DNA from 2 places in the Azohydromonas lata genome. Region 1 is predicted to be linked to the other one. Evidence: riboswitches for the same ligand, from Rfam matches in the RefSeq annotation. Region 1 holds a riboswitch; the other holds the start of a gene.
What was found. A riboswitch is a leader RNA that binds a small molecule or an ion and turns the genes downstream of it on or off. The one in region 1 is predicted to bind glycine.
Positions count from the first base shown of each region.

Region 2: another riboswitch for glycine. It lies ahead of gcvT (glycine cleavage system aminomethyltransferase GcvT); the one in region 1 lies ahead of SM757_RS12520 (D-amino acid dehydrogenase).

Region 1 covers NZ_JAXOJX010000018.1:9,807-21,089, reverse strand. The annotation lists gene SM757_RS12525 (LysR substrate-binding domain-containing protein) at 1-19, shown strand, start outside; gene SM757_RS12520 (D-amino acid dehydrogenase) at 82-1,338, opposite strand; glycine riboswitch at 1,403-1,508, opposite strand; glycine riboswitch at 1,509-1,614, opposite strand; gene SM757_RS12515 (porin) at 1,645-2,763, opposite strand; gene SM757_RS12510 (M20 aminoacylase family protein) at 2,961-4,139, opposite strand; gene SM757_RS12505 (tripartite tricarboxylate transporter substrate binding protein) at 4,154-5,098, opposite strand; gene SM757_RS12500 (methyl-accepting chemotaxis protein) at 5,420-7,168, shown strand; gene SM757_RS12495 (monovalent cation/H+ antiporter subunit A) at 7,427-10,360, shown strand; gene SM757_RS12490 (Na+/H+ antiporter subunit C) at 10,360-10,746, shown strand; gene SM757_RS12485 (monovalent cation/H+ antiporter subunit D) at 10,743-11,283, shown strand, end outside.
Region 2 covers NZ_JAXOJX010000010.1:110,673-121,955, forward strand. The annotation lists gene SM757_RS08845 (L-serine ammonia-lyase) at 1-334, opposite strand, end outside; gene gcvP (aminomethyl-transferring glycine dehydrogenase) at 396-3,284, opposite strand; gene gcvH (glycine cleavage system protein GcvH) at 3,429-3,803, opposite strand; gene gcvT (glycine cleavage system aminomethyltransferase GcvT) at 3,931-5,085, opposite strand; glycine riboswitch at 5,131-5,259, opposite strand; glycine riboswitch at 5,271-5,370, opposite strand; gene SM757_RS08865 (electron transfer flavoprotein-ubiquinone oxidoreductase) at 5,490-7,175, opposite strand; gene SM757_RS08870 (SDR family oxidoreductase) at 7,353-8,138, shown strand; gene SM757_RS08875 (YceH family protein) at 8,144-8,797, shown strand; gene SM757_RS08880 (acyl-CoA thioesterase) at 8,833-9,252, shown strand; gene SM757_RS08885 (LuxR C-terminal-related transcriptional regulator) at 9,305-9,892, opposite strand; gene SM757_RS08890 (CoA transferase subunit A) at 9,990-10,691, shown strand; gene SM757_RS08895 (3-oxoacid CoA-transferase subunit B) at 10,704-11,283, shown strand, end outside.

The DNA.
Region 1 (11,283 bases):
GGCGGCCCAGCCCCGCTGAACGGCCATTCCAAAAAAACAGCAACGCACACCTGTAGGAGGCCGTGTCGTCTCAGCCGCCGCTCAAGCCGCCAGCGCCCCTGCCGGCAGCGCCTGGCGCGCGCCCAACGCCTGCTCCACCGACGAGCCCAGCAGGTCGGCCGTGGCCGCGGAGAGCGTCCAGCCCAGGTGGCCGTGGCCGGTGTTGTAGAAGACGTTGGCGCGGCGGCCGCGGCCCACGCGGGGCATGAGGTCCGGCATCATGGGCCGCAGGCCGGCCCAGGGCACCACCTGGCGCGTGCTCACGCCGGGGAAGCACTGCTGCACCCAGTCCACCAGCGGCTTGATGCGGTCGGCGCGGATGTTGCGGTTGAAACCATCGAATTCCGCCGTGCCGGCCACGCGGAAGCGGTCGTCGCCCAAGCGGCTGGTCACGAGCTTGGTCTCGTCGTCCAGCAGGCTCACGGTGGGCGCGCCGGCGCGGCTGGCCTCGTCCAGCAAGCTCACGGTGATGGAGTAGCCCTTGACGGGATAGATGTTCACCCGGTCGCCCAACTGCGCCGCCAGCTCCCGGCTGGCCACGCCGGCGCACACCACCACGGCGTCGAAGCGGTGCACTTCGCGCTGCGCGCCCTGGCCGGCTTCCACCGTGGCGACCTGGCCGTCGCTGCGCAGCGCGCGCACGTCCTGGCCGTAGAGCGTGCGCACGCCGCGGCGCGTGCAGGCCAGCGACAGGCCATGCGTGAACTTGTGGATGTCGCCCGTGGAGTCGCTCTCCGTGTAGAAGCCGCCGTAGTACTGGCCGGCCAGCGTGGGCTCGATGGCGCGCATCTCCTGCGGCGTCACCGCGCGGCGCGGCAACCCGCCGCGCGCCAGCAGCGCCGACACGCTTGCCGCATGCTCGAACCCCTTGCGGTCGCGGTAGATGTGCAGGATGCCCTGGCGCTTGAGGTCGAAGTCAATGCCCTCGGCGTCGGCCCAGCCGAAGAGGTGCTCGCGCGCGCGGATGGCCAGCTCGGCCGTGGCCACGGTGTTGCGCTCGTAGTGCGGGATGTTGGCGATGAACTGCGCGAACCACGACAGCTTGTGCCAGCTCGGCTTCGGATGGACCAGCAGCGGCGCGTCGCTGCGCAGCATCCACTTCAGGCCCTTGAGGATGGTGGACCAGTGCGTCCACACCTCGGCGTTGGAGGCCGAGAGCTGGCCGCCGTTGGCAAACGAGGTTTCCATCCCGGCGTAGCGGTGGCGCTCGAACAGCGTGACATCAAGGCCGCGGCGCGCAAGCGCGTAAGCCGTGGTGACACCGGTGATGCCGCCGCCAATGACTGCAATCGTCTTCATGGGAACAGGTTCCAGCAAACGTCAGAGGGTCCAAGGCGCGCGGCGCGGCCCAATCCATGCCACGCGCGCCCCCTCTGTTCGGAACCTGAGAGATTCACGGCCCGCCTGGGGCCGCTTGCTCCTTCGGTGTGCCGGGCGACGATCTCCGGCAGCTCTTCAGAGTGTGTGTGAGAACCCGACCGGTCCTGGATGCCTGAGAGATTCCGGGGCGGTTGCTCCTTCGGCGCCCCAGCCAGGCCTTGAAGGCCGGGCCGGGAGCTCTCCCGATCGGGTCATGGCCTTCACGAAGAAGGCCAGGGTGTGCGCTCAGAACATGTGGCGCACGCCCGCGGCCAGTGTACCGGCATGGCCGTCGGCCGCCAACGCGTTGCCCGGGCCGAACAGGCCGTTGAGCGCCGCGGTGGCGCGGCCGTTGAAGCCGCCGTTGTCGTCCGTCACGCGCACCCAACGCACGTAGACGTCGGTGCGCTTGGACAGCGCGTGGTTCAGACCGACGTTGAGGAAGGTGTTCCTGCCCGTGGCCTTGTCCGCGCCCGTGGCCCAGGCGCGGCCGTTGTCCTGCACCCAGCCGGCCTGCGCCACGAAGCTCCAGGCGCCCGCGGGCACGCGCACGCCCAGCGCAGCGCCGCGCGTGCGGGGCGTGGCGGCGGTGCCGGGCAGGTCGTTGCAGTGCTCCCAGTAGTTGCCGCTGGCCAGGAAGCTGCTGAACTGCCAGGCCGCGCCGAGGTTGAAGGCCTGCTGCTTGGCCGTGCCGCTGCCCAGGCTCTGCCCGCCCTGGTGGACGGCCAGGCTGGCGTCCAGCGCGCCGGACTGGTATCGCAGCAGGCCGCCCACGCTGTTGCGCGCCGTGCCCGCGGCCGGCACCCACACGGCCGACGCGCCGGGCGCCACCGTTGCGCGCTCACCGAAAGCCACGGCCACCGCGGCCGACAGCCCGCCCAAGGTGGGCGACCAGTAGCTCACCTGGTTGTCCTGCCGGCCCTGGTCGCCGCTGAGGTACATGGCCAGCACGGGCGAGAAGTTGGCGAATCCCTCGACGTCGCTGCCCGCCATGGCGTAGTGCATGGGCGCGTACTGGCGGCCCAGGCGGATCTCGCCCGCCGTGGCGGAAGCCAGCGACACCCAGGCCTGGCGGCCAAAGAGCCGGCCGCCCTGAAGCGACAGGCCTGTGTCGGGGGCGAAGCCGCTTTCCAGGATGAAGGCCGCCTTGAGCCCGCCGCCCAGCGCCTCGCTGCCGCGCAGTCCCCAGCGCGAGGGCGACAGCCCGCCGTTGGAGACCTTGGACACCGAGGGCGCGCCGCTGAGGCGGGCCGACTCGGCATAGAGGTCCATGATGCCGAACACGGCGACGCTGGATTGCGCCAGCGCGGAAGTGGCGCAGCCGGCCAGGACGGCGGCGGCGATGAGATGGCTTTTCTTGTGCATGGGTCGTCTCCTTGTCGTTTTTGCTTTTGTGCGGCTGGGATGCCGCGTGTGCTGCTGGGTTGCTGCTGGGTTGAGGGCGCGACGGCGCGCACGGCCAAGCTGCGCCCAACGCGGCGCTTGGGCCGCGGGCCGTGGTGTCGTCGCTCAGGGGGCCGCGGCTGCACGCCGCGGCAGGGGAAAAGCGCCGCTGCCGCGCGCTAGGCCAGGAAGCGCTGCGCCAGCTTCACCCAGTAGGCGGCGCCTATGGGGATGTTGGCGTCGTTGAAGTCGTAGCCGGGGTTGTGGACCATGCAGGCGTGCGCGGCGTCGCCGTCCCCATCGCCCTGCCCGTTGCCGATGAGCAGATAGCTGCCCGGCACGCGCTCCAGCATGAAGGCGAAGTCCTCGCTGCCCGTGAGCTGCGGGCCCTGCAGCGTCACTTGGTCGGCGCCCACGAGCTCCAGCGCCACCTCGCGCGCCAGCGCGGTCTGCGCGGCGTCGTTGACCAGCACGGTGTAGCCGCTGCGGTAGTCGATGTCGGCACGCACGCCCAAGCTCTCGGCCTGCGCCGTCACGAGCGCGTGGATGCGTTCGCGCAGCAGCGCGCGCACGCCGCGGTCCAGCGCGCGCACCGAAAGCTGCATGTGCGCCTGTTGCGGAATCACGTTGTTGGCCTGCCCGGCCTGCAGCGCGCCCACGGTGACCACGGCGGCCTGCAGCGGATCGACGTTGCGCGCGACGATGCTCTGCAGCGCCATCACGATGGAGGCGGCCGCCACCACCGGGTCGGCCGCGTGCTGCGGCATGGCGCCATGGCCGCCGCGGCCGTGCAGCGTGATGCTCACGTAGTCGGAGGAGGCCATCATCGGCCCCTCGCGCAGCACCAGCCGGCCCTGCGCAACGCCGGGCATGTTGTGCATGGCGAAGATGGCGTCGCAGGGGTACTTGTCGAACAGGCCGTCTTCCAGCATGCGCAGCGCGCCGCCCAGGCTTTCCTCGGCGGGCTGGAAGATGAGGTTGAGCGTGCCGTCGAAATCGGCCGCCGCCAGCAGCCGCGCCGCGGCCAGCAGCATGGCGGTGTGCCCGTCGTGGCCGCAACCGTGCATGAGGCCGGCGCGGCAACTGGCATGGGGCAAGCCGTTGGCTTCCTGTATGGGCAGCGCGTCCATGTCCGCGCGCAGCCCCAGGCGGCGCTTGCCGCTGCCGCGGCGCAGCCGGCCCACCACGCCGGTGCCGCCCAGCCCCTGCTCGACCTCGTAACCCCAGTCGCGCAGCTTGCCCGCCACCAGCGCGCTGGTGCGGTGCTCCTCGAACCCCAGCTCGGGGTGGCGGTGGATGTCGCGGCGCAGGGCCACGAACTCCGGCGACTGCTCCGTGCTCAGCGACAGCAAATCCACGTCCGTTCCCCTTCTCACTGCGCCTGCAGGTTGATGTCGCGCGCGATGCGGCGGTAGCGCGCGGCCTCGTCCGCGAAGAACTTCGCCGACTCGGCCAGCGTCATGGCCGGCGCCGCGGTCTGGCTTTGCGCGGCGAGCTGCTTGCGCACCTCGGCGTCCTGCAGCACGGCGGCCATGGCCTTGTGCAGCCTTTCCAGCGCGGGCGCGGGCGTGTCCTTTCGCACCATGAGGCCGGACCAGATGGTGTAGTTCAGGTTCTTCAACTGGCGGCCCTCGGCCACGGCGGGCACGTTGGGCAGCAGCTCCGAGCGCTTCGCGCCGAGCTGGCCGATGACCTTGAGCTTGCCCTGCTCGGCCAGCGCGCCCATGCCGGCCGAATACACCAGCACGGCGAAGTCCACCATGCCGCCGCCCAAGTCCTGCAGCACCGGGGCGTTGCCCTTGTAGGGCACGTGCTGCAGCGCCACGCCGGTCTGCTTGGCGACGTCCTCGACGATGAAGTGGTAGAGCGAGCCTATGCCCACGCTGCCGTAGGTCAACGGCCTGTCCTTGGACTTGCGCGCGAGGTCCAGCAGTTCGTCGGCAGAGCTCACCGGCAGGTCCTTGCGCGTGACCAGCACCAGCACAGCGTTGCCTATGGGGTGGACCAGCGTGAAGTCCTCGGCCCTGAGCTTGACCGCGGCGTTGGCCAGCGGCGAGAGGATCACCTCGTTGGGCGAGCCCTGGAACAGCATGCGGCCGTCCGCGGGCGCGGCCAGCACCTTCTGCGCCGCCAGCGCGCCGCTGACGCCGCCCAGGTTGTCCACCAGCACCTGCTGGCCCAGCGCCTTGGACAGCGGCGTGTTGACGATGCGCGCGATCGCGTCCGACGGGCCACCGGCCGGATAGGGCACCAGCAGCGTGGCGGGCTTTTCATCGGCCCACGCAGGTGTGGCGCCCAGGGCGGCTGCCCCCGCCATCACGAGGAAAGAACGCCTGCCGGCCTTGAATCGCTCCATCGCATGTCTCCTTGCTTCGCCCTTGTGGTGAGCTGACGGGCGAGAGCGTAGAGAGAGCCCAAAGATAAATCCAATGCATTGTCTGCAGCTATTTCATGCATTCATCGCATGGCTTACGGGTGCTGACGACGCCGGATACACCTTTCCAAGCACTTTTGTTTCGTAACGATCAGGTAACGATGCTTGACCGGGACAAGCAGATCATTCCGGGGTCGGGTCTGACGTAGCGCAAAGGATGCGCTTTCGATTCACGCCCTCAATCTCAAGAATGGATCTCGGCCCATGTCGAACTTCAAACTCAGTACGCGCCTGTTCCTGGGCTTTGGGCTGGTGCTTGCGCTGCTGGCGGTGATCGTCGGCACGTCGGCCTGGCAGATGTCCAAGCTGGCCGACAACAGCACCTTCTACGCGGTGAACCTGGTGCCGTCGTACCAGGAGCAGGACAAGGTCGTCATGGAGCTGGGCAACTTCCGCCGCTTCGAGTACCGCCACATCCTGTCCAACACCACGTCCCAGATGGACGAGCTGGAGACCAGGATCGATGGTGTCCGCAAGAGGATCAACGACTCCCTGGACCTGTACGCCAAGAACCTGGTCGCGGACGACGAGGACAAGCGGCTGCTGCTGCAGGCCAAGACGGCCATTGACGCCTACATCGCCGTTTGGGACACCAAGCTCAAGGCGACGTCGCGCCAAACGGTCAACGACCCCGCCCAAAGGGCGCAGGCCACGGCGATTGCCATTGGCGCTTCGGCCAAGGCCTACGAAGAGGCGTTCACTGCCGTGCGGACCTGGTTTGACTACAACGTCAAGCTCTCCAGCGACCAGGCCAAGGTTGCGGACAACACCTATACCTCCGCCAAGGCGATGCTTTTTGCGCTGGGCGCGCTGGCCGCGGCGCTGGGCATAGGGGCGGCGGTCGTCATCACGAAGTCCATCACCCGCCCGGTAGGCGAGGCCGTGCAGGTGGCGCAGGCGGTGGCCGCCGGCGACCTGAACGTCCGCATCGACACCACCGCCAAGGACGAGACAGGCCAGTTGCTGGCCGCGCTCAAGGACATGGCCGAGAAGCTCTCGCAGGTCGTGGGCACCGTGCGCAACGGCAGCGACAGCGTCGCCACGGCCAGCGCCGAGATCGCCCAAGGCAACCAGGACTTGTCCGGCCGCACCGAGGAGCAGGCCAGCGCGCTGGAAGAGACCGCCGCCACGATGGAGCAGTTGGGCAGCACGGTGCGCCACAACGCCGACAGCGCCGCGCAGGCCAACCAGCTGGCCCAGGCCGCCGCGGGCGTGGCCCTGCAGGGCGGCAACGTGGTGAACGAGGTCGTCAGCACCATGCAGGGCATCAGCGAGTCCAGCCGCAAGATCGGCGACATCATCGGCGTGATCGACGGCATCGCCTTCCAGACCAACATCCTGGCGCTCAACGCCGCCGTGGAAGCGGCCCGCGCCGGCGAGCAGGGCCGGGGCTTCGCGGTCGTGGCTGGCGAGGTGCGCACCCTGGCGCAACGCAGCGCCGAGGCGGCCAAGGAAATCAAGGCGCTCATCATGCGCAACGTCGAGCAGGTCGAGCAGGGCACGTCCCAAGTGGACCAGGCCGGCAAGACCATGGACGAGATCGTGAGCTCCATCAAGCGCGTGAGCGACATCGTCGGCGAGATCAGCTCCGCCACCACCGAGCAAAGCAACGGTATCCAGCAGGTCGGCGAGACGGTGAGCCAGATGGACCAGGTCACGCAGCAGAACGCCGCCCTGGTGGAGCAAAGCGCCGCCGCGGCCGAGAGCCTGAAGCACCAGGCCCAGCAACTGGTGCAGGCCGTGTCCTTCTTCAAGCTGTCCGGCGGCGCCGCGCTGGGCAGGCCGTCCACCATGGCCGAGGCCAGGCCGATCGCGATGCAGGCGGTGCAACGCGCCAAGGCCTCGTCCCAGCGCCACAGCAGCCCGGCTCGCAACGCCGCCAGCGAGGTCGTGCCGGCATCCCGCGGGCGGGCTGTCGCCCAGGCCGACAGCGAGGAATGGACCAGCTTCTGAGCTGACGGCCCCGGGAACAGCGCCCGGGCCGCGGCGCTGTCTGCCGCTGCAGCCCCATCGGTAAATTTGTCCGGTACCAGGCAGGGCCGGCGCCCCCGGCCGGTCCCGGTGGGACAGTGATCAGGCACAGCCCGCCCCGCAGTCTCCCTGCGCGGCGGGCTGTGACGTTTTCCGGGGCAGCCCGGTGCCGCCCCGGGCATCCCGTTTGATCCCAAGCGGCACCCGCAATCCGTCCGGCCGCCGCGGCGGCCCGTGCCGATGTCGCTGTTCCTGCTCCTGTGGCTCCCCTTCCTGGGCAGCGCGGTCGCCGCGCTGCTGCCCACCAGCGCGCGCAATCTCGAATCCCTGTGGGCGGCGGCCGTGGCGCTGGCCGTGGCGGTGCCGCTGGCGCTGCTGTACCCGCAGGTGAACGACGGCGGCGTGCTCATCGAACGCCTGGCCTGGCTGCCGGGCCTGGGCGTGGACCTGATCGTCCGGCTGGACGGCTTTGCCTGGATGTTCGCCATGCTGGTCAGCGGCATGGGGCTGCTGGTCATCGTCTACGCCCGCTACTACCTCTCCCCCGAGGACCCGGCCGCGCGCTTCTATTCGCTGCTGCTGGGCTTCATGGGCGCGATGCTGGGCGTGGTGGTGTCGGGGAACCTGGTGCAGCTCGTGGTGTTCTGGGAGCTGACCAGCGTCTTTTCCTTCCTGCTCATCGGCTACTGGTACCACCGCAAGGACGCGCGGCGCGGCGCGCGCATGGCCTTCACCGTCACGGCCACCGGCGGCCTGGCGCTGCTGGCCGGCGTGCTGCTGCTGGGCCACATCGCCGGCAGCCTGGAGCTGCAGACGGTGCTGGCCGAGGGCGAGCGCATACGCGCCCACCCGCTGTACCCGCTGACGCTGGCGCTGGTGCTGCTGGGGGCGCTGACCAAGAGCGCGCAGTTCCCCTTCCACTTCTGGCTGCCGCACGCCATGGCGGCGCCCACGCCGGTGTCGGCCTACCTGCACTCGGCCACCATGGTGAAGGCGGGCGTCTTCCTGCTGGCGCGGCTGTGGCCGGCGCTGGCCGGCACGGACGCCTGGTTCTGGGCCGTGGGCGGCGCGGGCCTGGCCACGCTGCTGCTGGGCGCTTGGGCCGCGATGTTCCAGAACGACCTCAAAGGGCTGCTGGCCTACTCGACCCTCAGCCACCTGGGCCTGATCACGCTGCTGCTGGGCTTGAACAGCCCGGTGGCGGCCGTGGCGGCGGTGTTCCACATGATGAACCACGCCACTTTCAAGGCGTCGCTGTTCATGTCGGTGGGCATCATCGACCACGAGACCGGCACGCGCGACATGCGCCGGCTCGACGGCCTCTTCCGCCACATGCCCTACACGGGGACGCTGGCCATCGTCGCCTGCGCCGCCATGGCCGGCGTGCCGCTGCTCAACGGCTTCCTGTCCAAGGAGATGTTCTTCGCCGAGACGGTGTTCGTCTCGGCGCACCCGGTGATGGAAGTGCTGCTGCCGGCCGCCGCCACGCTGGCCGGCGTCTTCGCCGTGGTGTATTCGCTGCGCTTTGGGCACGACGTGTTCTTCGGCCCGCCGCCGCGCCACCTGCCGCGCGAGCCGCACGAGCCCGCGCGCTGGATGCGCGTGCCCGTGGAGCTGCTGGTGCTGGCCTGCGTGGTGGTGGGCACGCTGCCGGCCCTCTCCATCGGCCCCATGCTGGCCACCGCCGCGCGCCCGGTGGTGGGCGGCACGCTGCCGGACTACAGCCTGTCGCTGTGGCACGGCGTCAACGCGCCGCTGCTCATGAGCCTGGTGGCGCTGGCGGTGGGCGTGGCCGTGTACGGGCGCTGGGCCGGCGCCTTCAAGCGCCGCCTGGCCCTGCACGTGCCGCTGCTGCCGGCCGACGGCAAGCGCCTCTTCGAGCGGCTGCTGGCCGGCGTGACGGCCACGGCCTGGCGCGCGCGGCGCCTGGCGGGCACACGGCGGCTGCAGCCGCAGCTCATGTGCATGGTGGCCATCGCCGCGGCGGCGGGGCTGGGCTCGGCCCTGATCGTCCCGCTGGAGTGGGGACACCGCCCGCGCGTGCCGGCCACGCCGGAATTCGCGCTGCTGTGGGTGCTGGGCGGCAGCGCCGCCGTGGGCGCGGCCGTGCTGGCGCGGCTGCACCGGCTGGCGGCGCTGACGCTGTTGGGCGTGGTCGGCCTGGCGCTGTGCATCAGCTTCGCGTGGTTCTCGGCGCCGGACCTGGCGCTCACGCAGCTCGCCGTGGAGGTGGTGACGCTGGTGCTCTTCCTGCTCGGCCTGCGCTGGCTGCCGCGGCGCGTGGCGCGCGAGGAGGAATCACGCCACCTGCTGCGCAGCGCGCGGCGGCGGCGCCGGCGCGACCTGGCGCTGTCGCTGCTGGTGGGCGCGGGGCTGGCCACGCTGTCCTACGCGCTGCTCACGCGCACGGCGCCGTTGAGCATCGCGCCGGGCTTCCTGGTGCGTGCGCTGCCAGAAGGCGGCGGCACCAACGTCGTCAACGTCATGCTGGTGGACTTCCGCGCCTTCGACACCCTGGGCGAGATCACCGTGCTGGCCGTGGTCGGCCTGACCGTGTTCGCGCTGCTGCGGCGCTTTCGCCCGCCGGGCGAGGTGCAGCACCGCCCGCCGCAGCAGCAGGCCGCCACCCGCCGCGCGCACAGCGACCTGGCCCACCGCGCCACCCCCGGCGAGGCGGCGCAGCACTACCTGGAGGTGCCCGCCGTGCTGGTGCGGCTGCTGCTGCCGGTGGCGCTGATGTTCGCGGCCCACCTCTTCCTGCGCGGACACAACGAGCCCGGCGGCGGCTTCGTGGCGGGGCTGGTGGTGGCCATCGCCGTGATCGCCCAGTACATGGTGGGCGGCACGCGCTGGGTGGAAGACCGGCTGCGGCTGCGCCCGCCGCGCTGGATCGCCACCGGGCTGCTGCTGGCGCTGCTCACCGGGCTCGGGGCGCTGGCCGTGGGCTACCCCTTCCTGACCACGCACACCGCCCATTTCAACTTGCTGCTGCTGGGCGAAGTGCACCTGCCCAGCGCCACCTTCTTCGACCTGGGCGTGTTCGCCGTGGTGGTGGGCTCCACGCTGCTGCTGCTCACGGCCATCGCGCACCAGTCGCTGCGCGCGCGGCGGCGGCCAGAGGAGGCGGACGGCGCGCCGGGCGCGGCCGCCCCGGACATGCAGGAGATGCGCTGATGGAAGCCATCGTCTCCATCGCCATCGGCGTGCTCAGCGGCGCGGGGGTGTGGCTGATCCTGCGGCCCCGGACCTTTCAGGTGCTCATGGGCCTGTCGCTGCTGTCCTACGCGGTGAACTTCTTCATCTTCAGCGTGGGCAGCCTGGCGGTGGACAAGGAGCCCATCGTCAAGCCGGGGCTGCCGGCCGACCTGGAGCACTACAGCGACCCGCTGCCGCAGTCGCTGGTGCTCACGGCCATCGTCATCGGCTTCGCCACCACGGCGCTGTTCCTGGTGGTGCTGCTGGCGCTGCGCGGCTTGTCCGGCAACGACCACGTGGACGGCGAGGAGCCGGACGAGCGCGCCGCCCCGCCCGGCCGCACGCCTCCCGGAGGCGCGCCATGACCCCGGACGCCCTGGGCTTCGCGCTCGCCCCGCAGCACCTGGTGGTGCTGCCCGTGCTGCTGCCGCTGGCCACGGCCGCCGTGATGCTGCTGGCCGGCACGCGGCGCCGCGGCGCGCAGGCGCTGCTCAACCTGGCCTCCACCTCGGTGAACCTGGTGGTGGCGCTGCTGCTGCTGGCGCAGGTGGCGGCCGTTGCGCAAGCCGGCACGGCAGCGGGCGCGGCCGACCCTGCGCAGGCCGGCGCCGCGGGCGCCCTGGCCGTGTACCTGCCGGGCAACTGGCAAGTGCCGCTGGGCATCGCGCTGGTGGCCGACCGGCTCTCGGCGCTGATGCTGGTGCTGGCCGGCGGCGTGGCGCTGGCCTCGCTGCTGTTCGCCATTGCGCGCTGGCACCTGGCGGGCGTGTATTTCCACGTGCTGTTCCAACTGCAGCTCATGGGGCTGAACGGCGCCTTCCTCACCGGCGACCTGTTCAACCTCTTCGTGTTCTTCGAGGTGCTGCTGGCCGCCAGCTACGGGCTGCTGCTGCACGGCGGCG
Region 2 (11,283 bases), on a different contig from region 1:
GGTCCGCGGCAGTGAAGGCCACGGGATGGCTGCCGCCCAGCGGCAAGCGTTCCTCGTGCTTGAAGCGCTGCAGCAGCGCCGGCACGGCGTCCACGTCCACCGTTTCCGGGTCGTGGCCGGCCAGGCCCAGCAGCACGGCCTTGTCGCTGCCGTGGCCCTTGCCGGTGGCGCCGAGCGACCCGTAGAGGTCGCACTGGACTTGCGCCGTGCGCTCCAGTTGGCCCTCCTTGCGCAGCCGCTCCGTGAAGAGCCGCGCCGCGCGCATGGGCCCCACCGTGTGCGAGCTGCTTGGGCCTATGCCGACGCGAAAGAGGTCGAACACCGATACCGCCATGGCTTGACTCCTTCACGCGTCGGGGGCGCGCGTGCGCCGCGCGCCCCGGTTCACCGCCCGTTCAGTCCTCGTAGGACGCCGTGGGCGGGCAGGTGCAGAACAGGTTGCGGTCGCCGTGCACGTTGTCCACGCGGCCCACCGGCGCCCAGTACTTGCGCCCGCGCAGGTCGGCCACCGGGTAGGCGGCCTGCTCGCGGGTGTAGCCGTGCGTCCACTCGGCCTTGAGCAGCGACTGCGCCGTGTGCGGGGCGTTCTTCAGCGGGTTGTCCTCGCGCGGCAGGGCGCCGGACTCGACCTGCGCGATCTCCTGGCGGATGGCGATCATCGCGTCGCAGAAGCGGTCCAGCTCCACCAGCGGCTCGCTCTCGGTGGGCTCCACCATCAGCGTGCCGGCCACGGGGAAGGACAGCGTGGGCGCGTGGAAGCCGTAGTCGATCAGGCGCTTGGCCACGTCCTCGGCGGTGACGCCGGAGCTGTCCTTGAGCGGGCGCAGGTCCAGGATGCACTCGTGGGCGACGCCGCCGCCCTTAATGCCATCCACGCCGCCGCTGAAGTGGATGTCGTAGTGCTGCGACAGGCGAGCGGCCACGTAGTTGGCCGAGAGGATGGCCGTCTCGGTGGCGGCCGTCAGGCCCTCGGCGCCCATCATGCGGATGTACATCCAGCTGATGGGCAGCACCGCCGCGTTGCCCAGCGGCGCCGCGGAGACGGGGCCCACGCCGTTGCCGGCTTCCGCGCCGCCCGGCTTGCCGGGCAGGAAGGGCACGAGGTCTTCCACCACGCACACCGGGCCCACGCCCGGGCCGCCGCCGCCGTGCGGGATGCAGAAGGTCTTGTGCAGGTTCAGGTGGCTCACGTCGCCGCCGAACTCGCCCGGCGCCGCCAGGCCCACCAGCGCGTTCATGTTGGCACCGTCCACGTACACCCGGCCGCCGTGCTCGTGCACCAGGGCGCACAGCGCCTTGACCTGCGGATCGAAGACGCCGTAGGTGGAGGGGTAGGTGATCATGATGGCCGCGAGCTTCTGCGAGTTCGCTTCGCACTTGGCGCGCAGGTCGGCCAGGTCCACGTTGCCCATGGCGTCGCACTTCACGACCACCACCTTCATGTTGACCATGCCGGCGCTGGCCGGGTTGGTGCCGTGGGCGGATTCGGGGATCAGGCAGACGTCGCGGTGGCTCTGGCCGCGCGAGGCGTGCCAGGCCTGGATGGCCAGCAGCCCGGCGTACTCGCCTTGCGAGCCGGCGTTGGGCTGCAGGCTGATGCCGGCGTAGCCCGTGGCCTGGCACAGCCACTCGCGCAGTTGCTCGTCCAGCAGCTTGTAGCCTTCGAGCTGGTCGGCCGGCGCGAAGGGGTGCACGTGGGCGAAGGCCGGCCAGGTGATGGGAATCATCTCGCTGGTGGCGTTGAGCTTCATGGTGCAGGAGCCCAGCGGGATCATGCTGCGGTCCAGCGCCAGGTCCTTGTCCGACAGGCCGCGCAGGTAGCGCAGCATTTCGGTCTCGCTGTGGTGGGTGTTGAACACCGGGTGCGTCAGGAAGGCGCTCTCGCGCGCCAGCGCCGCGGGCAGCAGCGGGGCGCTGCGCTCCAAGTCGGCAAAGGTGGGCACGGGTTGTTCGCCCGCGAACACCTTCCACAGCGCCTGCAGCTCGGCGCGGGTGGTGGTCTCGTCCAGCGTGATGCCCAGCGAGTCGGCGCTGGCGCGGCGCAGGTTCATGCCCGCGGCCTCGGCGGCGGCCAGCAGCCCGGCGGTGCGCTCGCCCGTGAGCACGTGCAGGGTGTCGAAAGCCTCTTCGTTGCCGAGCGCGAAGCCCAGTTGCTTGAGGCCCGCGGCCAGGATGCCGGTGTAGGCCGCCACGCGGCGCGCGATGCGCTTCAAGCCCTCGGGGCCGTGGTAGACGGTGTACATGCTCGCCACCACGGCGGGCAGCACCTGCGCGGTGCAGATGTTGGAGGTGGCCTTCTCGCGGCGGATGTGCTGCTCGCGCGTCTGCAGCGCCAGGCGCAGCGCGGGGGCGCCCTGGGCGTCCACGCTCACGCCCACCAGGCGGCCGGGCATGGAGCGCTTGGCCGCGTCGCGCGTGGCCATGTAGGCGGCGTGCGGGCCGCCGCAGCCCATGGGCATGCCAAAGCGCTGCGTGCTGCCCACGGCGATGTCGGCGCCCAGGTCGCCCGGCGCCTTCAGCAGCGTCAGCGCCAGCAGGTCGGCGGCGACGATGACCTGGCCGCCGCGGGCGTGCACGGCGTCGGCCAGCGGCTTCAGGTCACGCACGCGGCCGGTGACGCCGGGGTATTGGAAGAGGGCGGCGAAGCAGTCGTGCTCGCCGGCGGATTCGGCCGGGCCGGTGACGATCTCGATGCCCAGCGGCTGGGCGCGGGTCTGCATGACCTGCAGCGTCTGCGGCAGCACGTCGTCGGCGACGAAGCAGCGCGTGCTCTTGCTCTTGCCCACGCGCATGGCCAGCGTCATGGCCTCGGCGGCGGCGGTGGCCTCGTCCAGCATGGACGAGTTGGCGATGTCCAGGGCCGTGAGGTCCGTGATCATCGTCTGGAAGTTCAGCAGCGCCTCCATGCGGCCCTGCGAGATTTCGGCCTGGTAGGGCGTGTAGGCCGTGTACCAGGACGGGTTCTCCAGCACGTTGCGCAGGATGACCGTGGGCGTGAGCGTGCCGTGGTAGCCCTGGCCGATGAAGCTCTTGAGGACGCGGTTGCGCGAGGCGATGTCGCGCAGCTCCAGCAGCGCCTGCGCCTCGGTGGCCGGCGCGGGCAGCGCCATGGGCTTGCCGCGGGCGATGTTGCGCGGCATCACGGCCTCGACCAGCGCGCGGCGCGAAGCGGCGCCGATCACCGACAGCATCCGCTCCTGTTCATGCGGCTCCGGGCCGATGTGGCGGAAAACGAATTCGGACGTGTTTTCGAGCTCGGCCAGCGAAGGGAAGGTAGCAGGCATGGTCGCGGAGGGCACAAGAGGGGTAGGGATGCGGACGCGGGAGGAAAGGCGGGCGCCGCGGGAACTGCGTTTTCAGCGCGGCAAGAGGCTTGCCGCGCGGCGGCCGGGGCGCGCCTGGTGAGGCGCCAGCGCCGGCCTGGGGGATCACTCGGCCTTGAGCAGCGCGTCGTAGGCCGGCGGGTCCATCAGGTCGTCGAACTCGGCCATGTTGGTGATGCGCACCTTGAAGAACCAGCCGTTGCCCAGCGGGTCGGAGTTGGCCAGGTCGGGCTGGTTGCGCAGCTCCTCGTTGACCTCGACGATCTCGCCGCTCACGGGCATGTAGATGTCGGCGGCGGCCTTGACGGACTCCACCACGCCCGCGACGTCGCCCTTGGCGAAGGTCTTGCCGACTTCAGGCAGATCGACGAACACCACGTCGCCCAGCGCGTCCTGCGCGTGGTGCGTGATGCCCACCACGGCGGCATCGTGGTCCTCGATGTTGATCCACTCGTGGTCGGGCGTGTACTTGGTGGTCATGGGCGACTCTCCTGGACGGGGCGGCGCACTGTTGGGCGCCGGGTTGAAAAACGAAACGGTGAAAGGCGGTACGCGCCGGCTGGCCTGGAACGTCCTCGGTGGCCGGCGCGTGGGGAGGACGGGCGTGTCAGCCGCGGTGGTAGCGGTGCGGCGTGAAGGGCATGGCCACCACGCGCATGGGCTGCGGCTTCAGGCGCACTTCGGCCGAGATCTCGGCGTCCGGCACGGCGCAGGCCTTGTCCACATAGGCCATGGCGATGGGCTTGCCGAGCTGCGGCGACAGCGTGCCGCTGGTGACCTTGCCCACGCGCTCGCCCTGGGCGTTGAGCACGGGCGCGCCCTCGCGCACCGGGGCGCGTTCCAGGCCCAGCAGGCCCACGCGCTTGCGCGGCGCGCCGTTGGCAAGCTGCGCCTCGATGGCCGCGCTGCCGGGGTAGCCGCCGGCCCGCGCGCCACCCGCGCGGCGCACCTTCTGGATGGCCCAGGTGAGGGCGGCTTCGACGGGAGTGGTGTCCTCGTCGATGTCGTGGCCGTAGAGGCACAGGCCCGCTTCCAGGCGCAGCGTGTCGCGCGCGCCCAGGCCGGCGGGTTTCACTTCCTGCATGGCCAGCAGCGCCTTGGCCAGCGCCTCGGCGGCTTCGGCCGGCACGGAGATTTCGAAACCGTCCTCACCCGTGTAACCGCTGCGGCTAATGAAACATTCGGCGCCCGCCAGCGTGAACGTGCCCGTACCCATGAAGGTCAGCGCCGCCACGCCCGCGTCCAGCTTGGCCAGGGCCTGCACGGCCAGCGGACCTTGCAGCGCCAGCAGCGCACGCTCGGGCATGGAGATGACCTGGCAGCGGTGGCCGATCTGCGTGCGCATGAGCTGCAGGTCGTGGTCCTTGCGGCTGGCGTTGATGACCATGAACAGGTCACTGGGGCGGCGCGCGACCATCAGGTCGTCCAGGATGCCGCCGGCCGTGTTGGTGAAGAAGCCGTAGCGCTGGCGGCCCACGGGCAGGTCCAGCACGTCCACGGGCACCAGCGATTCCAGCGCCAGCGCCGCGTCGTCGCCCACCAGCCGCACTTGGCCCATGTGCGAGACGTCGAAGAGCGCCGCCGCCTCGCGGCAATGCCGGTGCTCGGCCAGGATGCCCGCCGGGTAGCTCACCGGCATCTCGTAGCCGGCGAAGGGCACCATGCGCGCGCCCAGCTCCAGGTGCAGCGCGTGCAGCGGCGTGCGCTGCAGGGCGGGGGTGGACGAGGCGTCGGCGGGCGTGGCGGCGGTCGGAGCGGTCATGGCAGGTCTCCCAAGGGCGGGCTTCCACCGGTGAGGGTGGTGCTGGTTGCCCCCGCTGTCCGCTTTACCTGAGAGATTGGCGAGGGCCCCTTGTTTCGAGGATGCCACTGCGCTTGCCCCTTCGGTGGACTGCAAGCCCCGTAGCGGGCGCAGTCTCTCTCCAGTGAGGTGTCGCTCCGGTGACGGAGCGCTTGCCAGTCCTTTTGCCTGAGCGTTCGGGGCCAAATTGAACCCCTGCGCCTTCGGCGGCCCCACGTTCAAGGGGCTCTCTCCTGGCGGGCCGAAGTGTATCAGCGTGCCCCCGCGCCGCGGCCGGGGCTGTCGCAAAAAGACAAAGGGGCTGGCGTCTTGCGACAACCGCCCCCGGTGGCCGGAGCGCGGCGGCTGCCACGCTCACGTGCTCGTCACATGCCCACGTAGTTGGGCCCGCCGCCCCCTTCGGGCGTGACCCAGACGATGTTCTGCGTCGGGTCCTTGATGTCGCAGGTCTTGCAGTGCACGCAGTTCTGGGCGTTGATCTGCAAGCGCTCGCCGCCGCCCTCGGCCGCCACGAATTCGTACACGCCCGCGGGGCAGTAGCGGCTTTCCGGCCCGGCGAACTTCGGCAGGTTGATGCGCACGGGCACCGTCGCGTCCTTGAGCGTGAGGTGCGCGGGCTGGTTCTCCTCGTGGTTGGTGTTGCTCACGAACACCGAGGAGAGCCGGTCGAAGGTCAGCTTGCCGTCCGGCTTGGGGTACTCGATCTTCTGGAAGTCGGCTGCCGGGCGCAGGTTGACGTGGTCGGGCAGCTTGCGCTGCAGGGTCCAGGGCGGGTTCTTCATGCCCAGCTTGGGCAGCAGCCACTGCTCCACGCCGGTCATGAGCGTGGCGGTGGAGCGGCCCTTCTTGAACCACTGCTTGAAGTTCTTGGCCTGCTGCAGCTCGGTGAACAGCCAGCTCTTCTCGAAGGCTTCGGGGTAGGCCGCCAGCTCGTCGCCGCTCCTGCCCGCCTGCAGCGCCTCGAAGGCGCTTTCGGCGCACAGCATGCCGGTCTTGATCGCCGCATGGCTGCCCTTGATGCGGCTGGCGTTCAGGAAACCCGCGTCGCAGCCCACCAGCGCGCCGCCGGGGAACACGGTCTTGGGCAGCGACAACAGCCCGCCCGCGGTGATGGCGCGCGCGCCGTAGGACAGCCGCCGCCCGCCCTCCAGGTGCTTGCGCACTTCCGGGTGCGTCTTGAAGCGCTGGAATTCCTCGAAGGGCGACAGCCAGGGGTTCTGGTAGTCCAGGCCGACCACGAAGCCGATGGCTATTCTGTTGTCGGCCGCGTGGTAGATGAAGGAGCCGCCGTAGGTGTCGGGCTGCAGCGGCCAGCCCGCGGTGTGCACCACCAGGCCGGGCTTGTGATTGGCTGCGGGCACTTCCCACAGCTCTTTCAGGCCTATGCCGTAGCTTTGCGGGTTCTTGCCGGCGCCCAGCGAGAAGCGCTCTATGAGCTGCTTGCCCAGGTGGCCGCGCGAGCCCTCGGCAAAGACCGTGTATTTGCCCAGCAGCTCCATGCCCAATTGGAAGTTGTCCGTGGGCTCGCCGTCCTTGCCTATGCCCATGTTGCCCGTGGCGATGCCGCGCACGTGGCCATCCTCGGCGTAGAGCACCTCGGCGGCGGCGAAGCCGGGGAAGATTTCCACGCCCAGGCCTTCCGCCTGTTCGGCCAGCCAGCGCACCACTTCGCCCAGGCTGACGATGTAGTTGCCGTGGTTCTTGAAGCAGTCCGGCAGGAACTTGTGCGGGGTGGCCTTGTGGCCGGCTTCGGAGAGGAAAAGGAACTCGTCCTCGGTGACGGGCTGCTTGAGCGGCGCGCCTTTTTCTTTCCAGTCCGGGATGAGCTCGGTCAGCGCGATGGGGTCCATGATCGCGCCGGAGAGGATGTGCGCCCCGGGCTCCGAGCCCTTTTCCAGCACCACCACCGACACCTCAGCATTCGCCGCGGCAGCCAGTTGCTTCAGGCGTATGGCGGTGGCCAGGCCCGCGGGGCCGGCGCCGACGATCACCACGTCGTAGTCCATGGACTCGCGCGGACCGTACTGTTCAAGCAGTTGCTGCGGCGTCATCGAATGTTGTGTTGTGCTGGAAAAACCCGCCATCTTAAGTCGGCGGCTACACCCTTTGCGCATCAGGAGCGGCTGCGCCGGCCCGGCGCAATCGGCACCCGCCAGCGCCGGGAACCCTGGCCGGGCGTGCTATCTTGGCCGCCCCCTCTTGCATGCAGACGAGGAGGCTGCTGCCTCATGAGTTACCAAATCGATTTATCGGGCCGCGTGGCCTTCGTCACCGGCGCCTCCGGTGGCTTGGGTGCGCAATTCGCTCGTGTGCTGGCGCGTGCCGGCGCGGGTGTGGTGCTGTCGGCGCGGCGCGTGGAAAAGCTCAAGACGCTGCGCGCCGAGATCGAGGCCGAAGGCGGCGATGCCCACGTCGTGGGCCTGGACGTGACCGACCCCGACAGCATCCGCGCCGCGGTCGCCCACGCCGAGACGGAGATGGGCGCCATCGACATCCTCGTCAACAACGCGGGCGTCAACGCCCAGCAAAAGCTGCTGGAAGTCACGCCCGAGGATTACGACTACGTCATGAAGTGCAACCTGCGCGGTGCATTCTTCATGGCACAGGAAGTGGCCAAGCGCATGATCGGCCGCGCCCAGGGTGCCCTGCCCGGCACCTTCACCGGTGGGCGCATCGTCAACATCGCGGCCATGGCCGCGCAGCGCGTCCAGGCCGAGGCCGGCGCCTTCGGCATGAGCAAGGCCGGGCTGATCTACATGACGCGTGCCATGGCGCTGGAGTGGGGCAGTTACGGCATCAACGTCAACGCGATTTGCCCCGGCTACATCGACACCGAGCAGAACCACCACGAGTGGACCCGCGCCACCGCGCAGGACCTGGTGAAGATGACGCCGCGCAAGCGCATAGGCCGGCCGCAGGACCTGGACTCCGTGCTCATGATGCTCTGCGCCAACGAGAGCCACTTCATCAACGGCGCCGTCATCTCCGCCGACGACGGCTTCGGCGTCTGGTGACCGCCATGCGCGACCTGACTCACGCGCAAGGGCGCGTGCTGGCCGTGCTGGTGGAGAAGCAGGCGACCGTCCCCGACACCTACCCGCTGTCGCTCAACGCGCTGCTGGCCGGCTGCAACCAGAAGACCGCGCGCGACCCGGTGATGAACCTCACCGAGGCCGACGTGCTGGAGGCGATCGAAGGGCTGCGCGAGCTGTCGCTGATCAACGAGGTCAGCGGCACGCGCGTCACGCGCTACGACCACAACGCCAACCGCGGCTTGGGCGTGCCCGGCGCGGCGGTGGCGCTGCTGGCCACGCTGCTGCTGCGCGGCCCGCAAACCGCCGCCGAGCTGCGCGCCAACTGCGAGCGGTTGCACCGCTTTGCCGACACCTCGTCGGTGGAAGGCTTCCTGGAAGAGTTGGCCGAGAAGTCGCCGCCGCGCGTGGTGCGCTTGGCCCGCGCCGCGGGCGCCCGCGAGGCGCGCTGGGCGCAACTGCTCACCGGCGAGCCCTCGCTGCCCGTGGCCGGGCCGGAAGAGCTGGCCGCTCCCAAGCCTGCGCGCGCCGACGAGATCGCCGCGCTGCGCGCCGAGGTGGCCGAGCTGCGCGCCCTGGTGCTGCGCATGGCCGCCGAGCTGGGCATGGACCCGCAGCTCAATTCCGAGTCCACCACCTGAGCGCCTGAAGCACGCCGACAGCCAAGAACGACCGCATGCGCTTTGATCTGCCTGAAGACAAAAGACTGGTGTTCGAGTCGCGGATTGCCATCCGCTGGGGCGACATGGACGCCATGGGCCATGTCAACAACACCGTGTATTTCCGCTACCTGGAGATGGTGCGCGTGGACTGGCTGCAGTCGCACGGCGTGCCGCCGGACCCGGACGGCAGCGGCCCGGTGATCGTCAACGCCTTCTGCAACTTCCATCAGCAGCTCGAATACCCGGGCGACTTGCTGGCGCGCTTCTACGTCGCCAGGCCCGGGCGCAGCAGCTTCGAGACCTACACCACGCTGGAGCGCACGGACCGCCCCGGCGACATCGCCGCCAGCGGCGGCGCCAAGGTGGTGTGGGCCGACTCGAACACCAAGCGCTCGGTGCCGTTGCCGCAATGGGTGCGGGCGCTGCTGGATTGACGCCTTCGCGCACCGCCCAAAAACGCCGCCCCGGGGCGGCGTTTTTCATGGCTCACGCGCACAGCAGCTTGTGCACCAGCTCCGGCGTGGTGGAGGCGCCGTACTTGCGCATGAGGCGGGCACGGTAGACGTCCACCGTGCGCGGGCTGATGTCGAGCTTGCGGCCTATGAGCTTGCTGGTGAGGCCGTCGATGAGCAGCGCGGCGATCTCGCGCTCGCGTGCCGTGAGCTCGCAGCCCAGGCGGCGGCGCGGCGAGAGGTCTTCGAAGCTCCAGATGCCCGCGGCGTGCGGCTGCGACGGGTCCAGGGCGCGGCCCGATACATGGCACCAGAAGAGCTCATTGCGCTGCGGGCCGCCCACGCGCTTCATCACCCGCTCGTCGGCGTACCAGCCCTGCTCGTCCAGGCTGGCCACGATGCGCTGCCCCGTGCGCTCGAACTCTTCCATGCTCGGGTACAGCACCTCGAAAGAGCAGCCTATGAGCTCCTCGCGCTCGGCGCCGAACATGGCCAGCATGCGGCGGTTGCAGTCCAGCATCTGCCGGTTGCGCGAAATCACCAGGCCGATGGGCGCCAGGTCGAATGCGGTGCGGTAGTCCAGTGGCGCCAACTCGGAAGAATTCGGCAGGGGAATTTGCATTTGTCAGGGCTCCGGAATTGGCTTTAGGCGATTCTACTTACCAACTACTTAATGCGTTAAGTAGTACATTGCGCCCGTTCCACGTAGGAGACCCCGGATGAACAAGCTCTACCCGAGCGCCGCAGAAGCGCTGAAGGGCATCGTCAAGGACGGCCAGCTCATGGCCGTCGGTGGCTTTGGCCTGTGCGGCATTCCCGAAGCCCTGATCGCCGCACTGCGCGACACGGGCGTGAAGAATCTCACCGTCATTTCCAACAACGCCGGCGTTGATGGTTTTGGCCTGGGGCAACTGCTGGAAACCCGGCAGATCAAAAAGATGATTTCCAGCTACGTGGGCGAGAACAAGGAGTTCGAGCGCCAATACCTGGCTGGCGAGCTGGAATTGGAATTCACGCCGCAGGGCACGCTGGCCGAAAAGCTGCGTGCCGGCGGCGCGGGCATCCCGGCCTTCTTCACCCGCACCGGCGTGGGCACGCTGGTGGCCGAGGGCAAGGAGACGCGCGAGTTCGACGGGCACACCTACATCATGGAGCGCGCGCTCAACCCTGAGGTGTCGCTGGTCAAGGCCTGGAAGGCCGACAAGAGCGGCAACCTGGTGTTCCGCCGCACCGCGCGCAACTTCAACCCGGCCGCGGCCATGGCCGGCAAGATCACCGTGGTGGAAGTCGAGGAGATCGTCGAAGTCGGCGCCTTCGATCCGGACGCCGTGCACCTGCCGGGCATCTACGTGCACCGCCTGGTGCTCAATGCCACCCCCGAGAAGCGCATCGAAAAGCGCACCACCCGTCCGGCCGCCTGAAGGAGACACGACATGCCCTGGACCCAAGACCAGATGGCCGCCAAGGCCGCCACCGAGCTGCAGGACGGCTTCTACGTGAACCTCGGCATCGGCATCCCGACGCTGGTGGCCAACCATGTGCCCGCCGGCATCGAGGTGTGGCTGCAAAGCGAAAACGGCATGCTGGGCATCGGCCCGTTCCCGACCGAGGATGAAGTCGACGCCGACCTCATCAACGCCGGCAAGCAGACCGTCACCACCATTGCCGGCTCCAGCATCTTCGGCTCGCACGAGAGCTTCGCGATGATCCGCGGCGGCAAGATCAACCTGAGCATCCTGGGCGCCATGCAGGTCAGCGAAAAGGGCGACCTGGCCAACTGGATGATCCCCGGCAAGATGGTCAAAGGCATGGGCGGCGCCATGGACCTCGTGGCCGGCGTGCCGCGCGTGATCGTCGTGATGGAGCACGTGGCCCGCAAGAAGGACGGCACCACCGACCTCAAGATCCTGCCCAAGTGCACGCTGCCGCTCACCGGCGTGGGCGTGGTGCACCGCATCATCACGGACCTGGCCGTGATGGACGTGACGCCCGAAGGCCTGAAGCTCGTCGAGC